One region of the Streptomyces sp. NBC_01497 genome, then DNA from elsewhere that is predicted to be linked to it. Evidence: riboswitches for the same ligand, from Rfam matches in the RefSeq annotation. Region 1 holds a riboswitch; the other holds the start of a gene.

The links. Region 1 has a riboswitch for cobalamin ahead of OG310_RS27070 (cobalamin biosynthesis protein). Riboswitches for the same ligand answer to the same signal wherever they lie in the genome.
Region 2: linked by a shared signal. The riboswitch ahead of OG310_RS11215 (ribonucleoside-diphosphate reductase subunit alpha) and the one ahead of OG310_RS27070 (cobalamin biosynthesis protein) in region 1 are both predicted to bind cobalamin.

What each region holds. Positions count from the first base shown of each region.
Region 1 is NZ_CP109427.1:6,418,393-6,422,806, reverse strand. Features, by position in the region: gene OG310_RS27080 (inorganic phosphate transporter) at 1-995, shown strand, start outside; gene OG310_RS27075 (hypothetical protein) at 1,111-1,308, shown strand; cobalamin riboswitch at 1,561-1,713, shown strand; gene OG310_RS27070 (cobalamin biosynthesis protein) at 1,749-2,789, shown strand; gene OG310_RS27065 (cobyric acid synthase) at 2,882-4,405, shown strand.
Region 2 is NZ_CP109427.1:2,647,181-2,651,594, reverse strand. Features, by position in the region: gene OG310_RS11220 (ribonucleotide-diphosphate reductase subunit beta) at 1-773, opposite strand, end outside; gene OG310_RS11215 (ribonucleoside-diphosphate reductase subunit alpha) at 890-3,277, opposite strand; cobalamin riboswitch at 3,415-3,540, opposite strand; gene OG310_RS11210 (phosphotransferase) at 3,652-4,414, shown strand, end outside.

The DNA.
Region 1 (4,414 bases):
CGGCCCTGGTCGGTGCCATCCTCTGGAACCTCGTCACCTGGCTGCTGGGACTCCCGTCGAGTTCGTCGCACGCCCTGTTCGGCGGCCTGATCGGCGCGGCCGTGATGTCCGCGGGCGCCTCGGCGGTCAACGGCGACGTGGTGATCACCAAGGTCCTCCTCCCCGCGGTCGCCGCCCCGGCGGTGGCCGGGCTCGCGGCGCTCGTCGCCGCCCGCCTGACCTTCCGCATCGGGCGGCACACGGGCGACGCGGCCACCGCGAAGGGCTACCGCGCGGGGCAGATCGCCTCCGCCGCGCTGGTCTCCCTCGCACACGGCACCAACGACGCGCAGAAGACGATGGGAGTGATCACGCTCGCGCTCGTCACCGGCGGCGTGATCGCTCCCGGCTCCAATCCGCCGGTCTGGGTCATCGTCTGCTCGGGTCTGGCGATCGCCCTCGGCACGTACATCGGCGGCTGGCGGATCATCCGCACCATGGGCACCGGCCTGACCGACCTGCGCCCGCAGCAGGGCTTCGCGGCGCAGACCAGCGCGGCGATCTCGATCCTCGCCTCCTCGCACCTCGGCTTCTCGCTCTCCACCACGCAGGTGTGCTCGGGCGCCGTGATGGGCGCGGGCCTCGGCCGCAAGGGCGGGGTGGTGCGCTGGTCGACCGCGTCGCGGATGGCGATCGCCTGGTGCCTGACGCTGCCGGCCGCCGCGCTGGTCGCGGCGGGCGCGGAGTTCGTCGCCGGGCAGGGTGCCTGGGGCATCGCGGTGGTGGCGGCCGTACTGGTGGCCGCCTCCACGGTCATCTGGCTGGCGGCCCGCCGACGGCCCGTCACCGCGCAGAGCGTGACGGCGAGCGGCATGACCACGCAGCCCGCCGGGGCCGCCGTGGCCGCGCCATCCGGTGCCGGCGCCCGAGAGCAGGACGGGGACCTCAGCGCGACCATCCCCGCGCCCGCGCCGGCCGCCGCCGCGCCCGCGCCTCCGCAGTCGGCCGCGGCATGAGCGGCCCGGCGGCGGGTGCGGCCCGCATCACCGCCTTCGCCCGCGAGGGACAGCCGAATCGGGCCGGGTGCGTGCACCGGGCCACCGTCAGGGACAAGGACAGGGACACGGCCGTATGAACATCGACTGGGCATCCGTCGGCAGTGTCTTCGGCGTCAGCCTGCTGGTGAGCGTGGCCCTGGTGGGCCTGTTCGCCCTGGGCACCGTGGGGCTCGCCAAGCAGGGCTCGGTGGTCGTCACATCCGCCGCGTACGCCTGCTTCGCCCTGTGCGCGGCGGCCGTCGCGTACGGGATCTTCCTGATCGTCGGCTGAGCGCTTCTCGCAGGACGGCCGAAGTCCCTCGCGTGCCCGGGCACGCGAGGGACTTCGGCGCGTCACGGGCCCGCCGGGTACGGGCGCCGGAGCGGCGCCGGTACCGAAGTGCCCGGCGCCGCCGGTCCGCGCGGGCGGGCCGCCCGGACACGGCGCGTGCGTGCCCGCCGGGAGCCCTTATGACGTGTCCGCCCGGGCCCGGGTGTGGCTCTTCGCACACTGCACCACCGCAGGTCAAGGGTGAGGTTGACGGGCGTTGTGGGGCGTGGTGGACTTCCGTGGCCATTACCGCGGCAGCAACAGAGGAAGCCGGTGCGAATCCGGCGCGGTCCCGCCACTGTCACCGGTGAGCGCCCCCGGGGCGCGCCGGGAGCCAGGAACTCTCGCCGCCGTGTTTCACGTCGAGCCGGGGCGCGGACCCTGAGTGAGGACACTGCCCCATGCCTGCCCGTGGCAGAGCCGTCAAGGACACCTTCGCGTTCGGCGCGGCCGCCGGGCTCGGCCTGATCGCCGACGCCGTGCTCGGTGATCCGCGCCGCGGCCATCCTGTCGCCGCCTTCGGGCGGTGCGCCGGCGCCGCGGAGCGGCTGCTGTGGCACGACGACCGGGGACGCGGGGCCCTGTTCACCGCCGTCTGCGTCGGGTCGGCCGCAGGCGCGGCCTCGCTGGCGGCCCGGGCACTGCGGGACCGGCGCACCGCCTCGCTCGCCCTGGGCGCGGCAGCCACCTGGGCCGTCGTCGGCGGCACCTCCCTCGCCCGCGAGGCCGCACTCATCGGCTCCGCCCTCACGGCCGGCGACGTCGAGGCGGCGCGTACCCGGCTGCCGCACCTGTGCGGGCGCGACCCCCAGGCCCTGGACGAGCGGCAACTCGCGCGGGCCGTCGTCGAGTCGGTCGCCGAGAACACCTCCGACGCGGTCGTCGGCGCGCTCGTGTGGGGCGCGCTCGCGGGTGTCCCGGGTCTCGTGGGCTTCCGCGCCGTGAACACGCTGGACGCGATGGTCGGCCACCGCTCGTCCCACTACCTGCGGTTCGGCTGGGCGTCGGCGCGCCTCGACGACGCCGTCGGATGGCCGGGCGCCCGGCTGACGGCCGCGCTCGCGGTCCTCGCGGGCGGCGCGCCGCGCCGTGCGCTGCGGGTCGTACGACGCGACGCGAGCCGCCACCCGAGTCCCAACGCGGGCCCGGTCGAGGCGTCGTTCGCGGGCGCGCTGGGCGTACGGCTCGGCGGGACACTGGCCTACGGCGGGCGGGTGGAGCAGCGGCCGGTGCTGGGCGAGGGGCTGCGCGAAGTGGAGGTCCCGGACGTCGAGCGGGCGGTACGCCTGTCGCGGCGCGTGACCTGGCTCGCACTCGCGGCGTGTGTGACGGGGCGGCTGGCATGGGGAGCCATACGGGGATCGCTGGCGGGAAGCGCGCGGGAACCCGTGCGGCGATCGGGGTGGGCGACGGCGTGGCGGAGCGGGGAGGTACGGCGGTGACAGGGGTGACGGGTCTGCCCGGTGGCGCGCCCGACGGCGCCCGGGGAGCGCGGGGCGGCTCGGGACGGGGCGGCTCGGGACGGGGCGGTGGTCTGCTGGTCGCGGGCACGACCTCGGACGCGGGCAAGAGCGTGGTGACGGCCGGCATCGTGCGCTGGCTCGCGCGGCAGGGCATGAAGGTGGCGCCGTTCAAGGGCCAGAACATGTCACTGAATTCGTTCGTCACACGTGAGGGCGCGGAGATCGGCCGCGCGCAGGCGATGCAGGCACGGGCCGCCGGCGTCGAGCCGACCGCCCTGATGAATCCGGTGCTGCTGAAGCCGGGTGGCGAGTCGAGCAGCCAAGTGGTGCTGATGGGGCGGCCGGTGGGCGAGCTGAGCGCGCGCGGCTACCACGGAGGACGCCAGGAGGCGCTGCTCGGCACGGTGCTGGAGTGCCTGGCGGAGCTGCGGGCGACCTACGACGCGGTGATATGCGAAGGCGCCGGCAGCCCGGCCGAGATCAACCTGCGCCGTACGGACATCGTGAACATGGGCATCGCGCGGGCCGCGCGGCTGCCGGTGGTGGTGGTCGGCGACATCGACCGCGGCGGGGTGTTCGCGTCGTTCTTCGGTACGACGGCGCTGCTCAGCCGGGAGGACCAGTCGCTCGTCGCGGGCTACCTGGTGAACAAGTTCCGGGGGGACGTGTCGCTGCTGACGCCGGGACTGGACATGCTGAAGGAACTCACGGGGCGGCCCACGTACGGGGTCCTGCCCTGGCGCGAGGGGCTCGGCATCGACGAGGAGGACGGCGGTCTCGGCGTCCGCGCGAGCGGGTCCGCCCTGCCGCCCGTCGGCGACGAGGTGCTGCGCGTCGCCGTGTGCGCGCTTCCGCTGATGTCGAACTTCACCGACGTCGACGCGCTGGCCGCGGAACCGGGCGTACGCGTGCGGTTCGTGGACCGCGTGGACGAGGCGGCCGACGCGGACCTGCTGGTGGTACCGGGCACGCGCGGCACGGTCCGCGCGCTGGCCTGGCTGCGCGAGCGCGGTTTCGCCCACGAGCTGGCCCGGCGGGCGGCCGAGGGGCGACCGGTGCTCGGGATCTGCGGCGGGTACCAGGTGCTCGGCGAACGGATCGAGGACGACGTCGAGTCGCGGGCGGGGGCCGTACCGGGCCTCGGTCTGCTGCCGGTACGGGTGCGCTTCGCGGCGGACAAGACGCTGGCGCGGCCGGTGGGGACCGCACTCGGCGAGCGGGTCGAGGGCTACGAGATCCACCACGGGGTGGCGTCGGTCGGCGGCGGCGAGCCGTTCGTGACGCCCGGCCCCGCGGGCGGCCAGGACCCGGACGGCTGCGTCGTCGGCGCGGTCCGGGGCACGCACTGGCACGGGGTCCTGGAGAACGACGCGTTCCGGCGCGCGTACCTGACACGGGTGGCGCGCGAGGCCGGCCGGCGCTTCGTAGTGGCGCCGGACACCGAGTTCGGGGTGCTGCGCGAGGCACAGCTGGACCGGCTCGCGGACCTGGTGGAGGAGCACGCGGACACGGCCGCGCTGCTGCGGCTGATCGAGACGGGCGCGCCGCCGGGGCTCCCGTTCGTACCGCCGGGGGCGCCGTGTCAGATGCCGTGAGCACCCCCG
Region 2 (4,414 bases), 3.8 Mb from region 1:
TACTGCCGCATCGAGTCGGTGTTCATGCCCGGCAGGCCCTCGCCGCACAGGTCGCGACCGAACTGCAGCTCGGCCTCGACGGCCGCCCGCAGCATGGCGGTCACCTGCTCCTGGAGTTCGTCGTCGAAGAGGTCCGGCTCCTGGGCGCGGACGGTGTCGACGACGTCGAAGGCGAAGCTCATGTGCATCGTCTCGTCGCGGAAGACCCAGTTGGTGCCGGTCGCCAGGCCGTGCAGGAGACCGCGGCTGCGGAACCAGTAGACGTACGCGAAGGCCCCGTAGAAGAAGAGGCCCTCGATGCACGCGGCGAAGCAGATCAGGTTCAGCAGGAAGCGACGGCGGTCGGCCCTGCTCTCCAGCCGGTCCAGCTTCTCCACCGCGTCCATCCACTCGAAGCAGAACCGCGCCTTCTCGCGGATGGAGGGGATGTTCTCGACCGCGGCGAAGGCCGCCGTACGGTCCTGCGGATCGGGCAGGTACGTGTCCAGCAGCGTCAGGTAGAACTGCACGTGCACCGCCTCCTCGAACAGCTGCCGGGACAGGTACAGGCGCGCCTCGGGCGAGTTGATGTGCTTGTAGAGGGTCAGCACGAGGTTGTTGGAGACGATCGAGTCGCCCGTGGCGAAGAACGCGACGAGGCGGCCGATCATGTGCTGCTCGGCGGGGGAGAGCTTCGCCAGGTCGGCCACGTCGGAGTGCAGGTCGACCTCCTCCACGGTCCATGTGTTCTTGATCGCGTCGCGGTAGCGGTCGTAGAAGTCGGGGTAGCGCATCGGCCGCAGGGTCAGCTCGAACCCGGGATCGAGGAGGTTGCCCCTGCGCGGGGCCGCCGGCGATCCGGCGGGGCCGGCCGGGCCCGTGGCGGTGGTGGCGGGTGTGGCGGGGGGATTCACTGGCATGCCTCGCAGGATTCGGGGTTTTCGAGGGAGCAGGCGACGGCGTCCTGATCGGCGACGGGCGCGAGCGCGGGAACCGGGCCGGGGGCCGTCTGCGGCGGTACGGAAGCGGTGGTGGCGCGGGCCGTGGCCGCGCCCGCGATGCGGGTCGCCGGGCGCGAGCGTAGGTAGTAGGTCGTCTTCAGGCCCTGCCGCCAGGCGTACGCGTACATCGAGCTGAGTTTGCCGATGGTCGGTGTCTCCAGGAACAGGTTCAGCGACTGGGCCTGGTCGAGGTAGGGCGTACGGGCCGCCGCCAGGTCGATCAGCGCCCGCTGCGGCAGCTCCCACGCCGTGCGGTACAGCGCCCGCAGTCCGGCGGGCACCCCCTGGACGCCCGCCACCGAGCCGTTGGCGTCGCGCAGTTCCTGCCGGGTCGCCGCACTCCACAGCCCTAGCCGTTTGAGATCGGCCACCAGGTACGGGTTGACCTGGAGGAACTCGCCCGACAGCGTCTCGCGCTTGAACAGGTTGGAGACTTGCGGCTCGATGCACTCGTAGGCGCCCGCGATCGACGCGATGGTCGCGGTCGGGGCGATCGCGAGCAGCAGCGCGTTGCGCATCCCGGTCGTCGCGACGCGGGCACGCAGCGCCTGCCACCGCTCGGGCCAGTGGTGCGTGGTGGCGTAGTGGTCCGGGTGCAGCACACCGCGCGCCGCGCGGGTCTCCCGCCAGGCGGGCAACGGACCGTCCGCCGCGGCGAGGTCGCAGGACATCTCGTACGCGGTGAGCATGATCCGCTCCGCGATCCGGGTCGACAGTTCCCGGGCCGGGTCCGAGTCGAACGGCAGCCGCAGGGTGAAGAACACGTCCTGCAGGCCCATCACGCCCAGGGCGACCGGCCGCCAGCGGGAGTTGGACCGCCCGGCCTCCTCGGTCGGGTAGAAGTTCCGGTCAACGACGCGGTCGAGGAAGCGCACGGCGACGCGGACGGCCGCGTCGAGACGCACCCAGTCCAGGGCCGTGTCCACCCCGGCGTAAGGGCCGCTCGCGACGAACGCGCCCAGGTTGACCGAGCCGAGGTTGCACACGGCGGTCTCGGAGTCGTCCGTGACTTCGAGGATCTCGGTGCACAGGTTCGAGGAGTGGATGACCCGGCCCGGCTCCGCCGTCTGGTTGGCGGTGCGGTTCGCGGTGTCCTTGAAGGTCAGCCAGCCGTTGCCGGTCTGCGCGAGGGTGCGCATCATCCGGCCGTACAACTCCCGCGCGGGCAGCGACTTGCGGGCGAGACCGGCCTGCTCGGCGGCCAGGTACGCCGCGTCGAAGGCATCGCCCCACAGGTCGGTCAGCTCCGGCACGTCGGACGGCGAGAACAGCGACCAGTCCTCGTCGGCGGCGACCCGGCGCATGAACGCGTCCGGGATCCAGTGCGCCAGGTTCAGGTTGTGGGTGCGGCGGGCCTCCTCACCGGTGTTGTCCCGCAGTTCGAGGAACTCCTCGATGTCGGCGTGCCACGTCTCCAGGTAGACGGCGGCGGCGCCCTTGCGCCGGCCGCCCTGGTTCACGGCGGCGACGGAGGCGTCCAGGGTCCGCAGGAACGGGACGATGCCGTTCGACAGCCCGTTGGTGCCCCGGATCAGCGAACCACGCGCCCGCACCCGCGAGAACGGCAGCCCGATGCCGCCGGAGTGCTTCGAGAGCCGGGCCACCTGGTGGTATCGGGTGTAGATCGAGTCCAGTTCGTCCAGCGGCGAGTCCAGCAGGTAGCACGACGACATCTGCGGGTGGCTGGTGCCGGAGTTGAACAGCGTGGGGGAGGACGGCAGGTACTCCCGGCGCGACATCAGCCGGTACAGCTCCGCGACTTCGGCGAGCGCCGCCTCGGAGGTGTCCCGGGCGAGCCCGGCCGCCACCCGCAGCAGGAAGTGCTGGGGCGTCTCGATCACCCGGCGCGTCGTCGGATGGCGCAGCACGTAGCGCGTGTACACGGTCCGCAGGCCGAAGTACTCGAAACCGTCGTCCGCGTCCGGGTCCACCAACGCGTCCAGCGCCACCCGGTGGGCGGCGACGAACGCGGCGGTACGGTCCCCGATCAGCCCCTCGCGCAGGCCGACCGCGATCGACGCCGAGAACGACACGGCGCCCTCGCCCGCCGCTTCCTCCGTCACGGCGCGCGCCAGCAGCCGGGCCGCGAGGCGGCCGTACGCCGGGTCCTCGGGGATCAGCCCGGCGGCGGCCTCGGTCGCGAGGCCCCGCAGTTCGGCCGAGTCGGCGCGGGCGCTGCGGCCGCGCAGCGCGGCGGCGGCCACCCGCCCGGGCTCGACATCGGGCAGGTCGGCGCTGAGGTCGCCGAGGATCCTCAGCAGTCGCGCTGAGACGGGTTCCGCGGGTGCGATGGTCACGCTGAGAGCTCTCCTCGCTGGGCGGGCCAGGCGAGGCAGGGCGCGGCGACGGGGGCACCGGCCCGGGCAGGGCAGGGCACCACCGCGTCCACCGGCCCGCTCCACGAGACCCGGACGTCCTTGGCGGCCCCGGCACCGCGCCGGGGCGGCTGCCGTCAGGTACTCGGACTTGTGCGGGCGTGCCGGGGCACGCCGCGTACACCGTTGCGGGACAGTTCCGGAGTCACACCGGATTCCCCTGCGGCGGCAGCGGCATGAGCATACATCTGGGGGCGCAGCGCGCAACGACCACTAGATGTTGTGTCGCGTGGCGGTTCGCGTGCCGTGCCGTCGGCCCGCTGGGATATCGTTCGGAGCCGGAGGAGGTGCTTCCCGTGACCGCTCGCGACCCCGGGCCCGGCGCGTCCCGAGCGCTGCCTCGCGGTGCGGATGACGCCCGGGAACGAGCCGCCGGAGGACCGGACACGGGGGAGCGGGTGGGCTCCGCGCGGCGGGTGCGGCCCCTGGACGCGGCGCGTGCGGCCGAGGGTGTGTATGCCGCAACCGGGGTCCGGCTGACGGTCGAGGGGCCCTGCGGCGGCGGGGAGGTCGGGGCCGCGTACGTGCGGTGGCAGGACGGTCACCGGTCCGTGCTCACCTGGCGGCCGGACACCTCCGTGGCCGCTCTGCGCGCCGGACCGCTCGCCGTCTGCGAACTGCTGCGCGGCGACGGATTCCCGTGCCCCGCAACCGAATTGGCGGCCCGGACCGGTAACGCCGCGGTGATCGTCCAGGAGGTGCTGCCCGGCCGTGCCGTGCGGCGGTTCACCCGTACCGCCCTCGACCGGGCGCTCGCACTCAGCGAGTCGATGGCGGGCCGGCTGGCCGGCCGCCCGGACATCCCGCGGGTCGGCCTCCACCTCCAGGACGACGGCCCCGGCTTCTGTCTGCACGGGCCCCTGCGCGAGCACAGCCGGCGAACGGCCGCGCTGGAGCGGCGGGTACGTGCCGTCGCCGCGGGCCCCGGACCCCCGGACGACGCCGTGCACTTCGACTTCCATCCGGGCAACATGCTCGCCGCCCCCGACGGCTCGCTGAGCGGAGTGGTCGACTGGGACGGCGCCGGGCGGGGGGACCGGCGGCTCGACCTCGTCACCC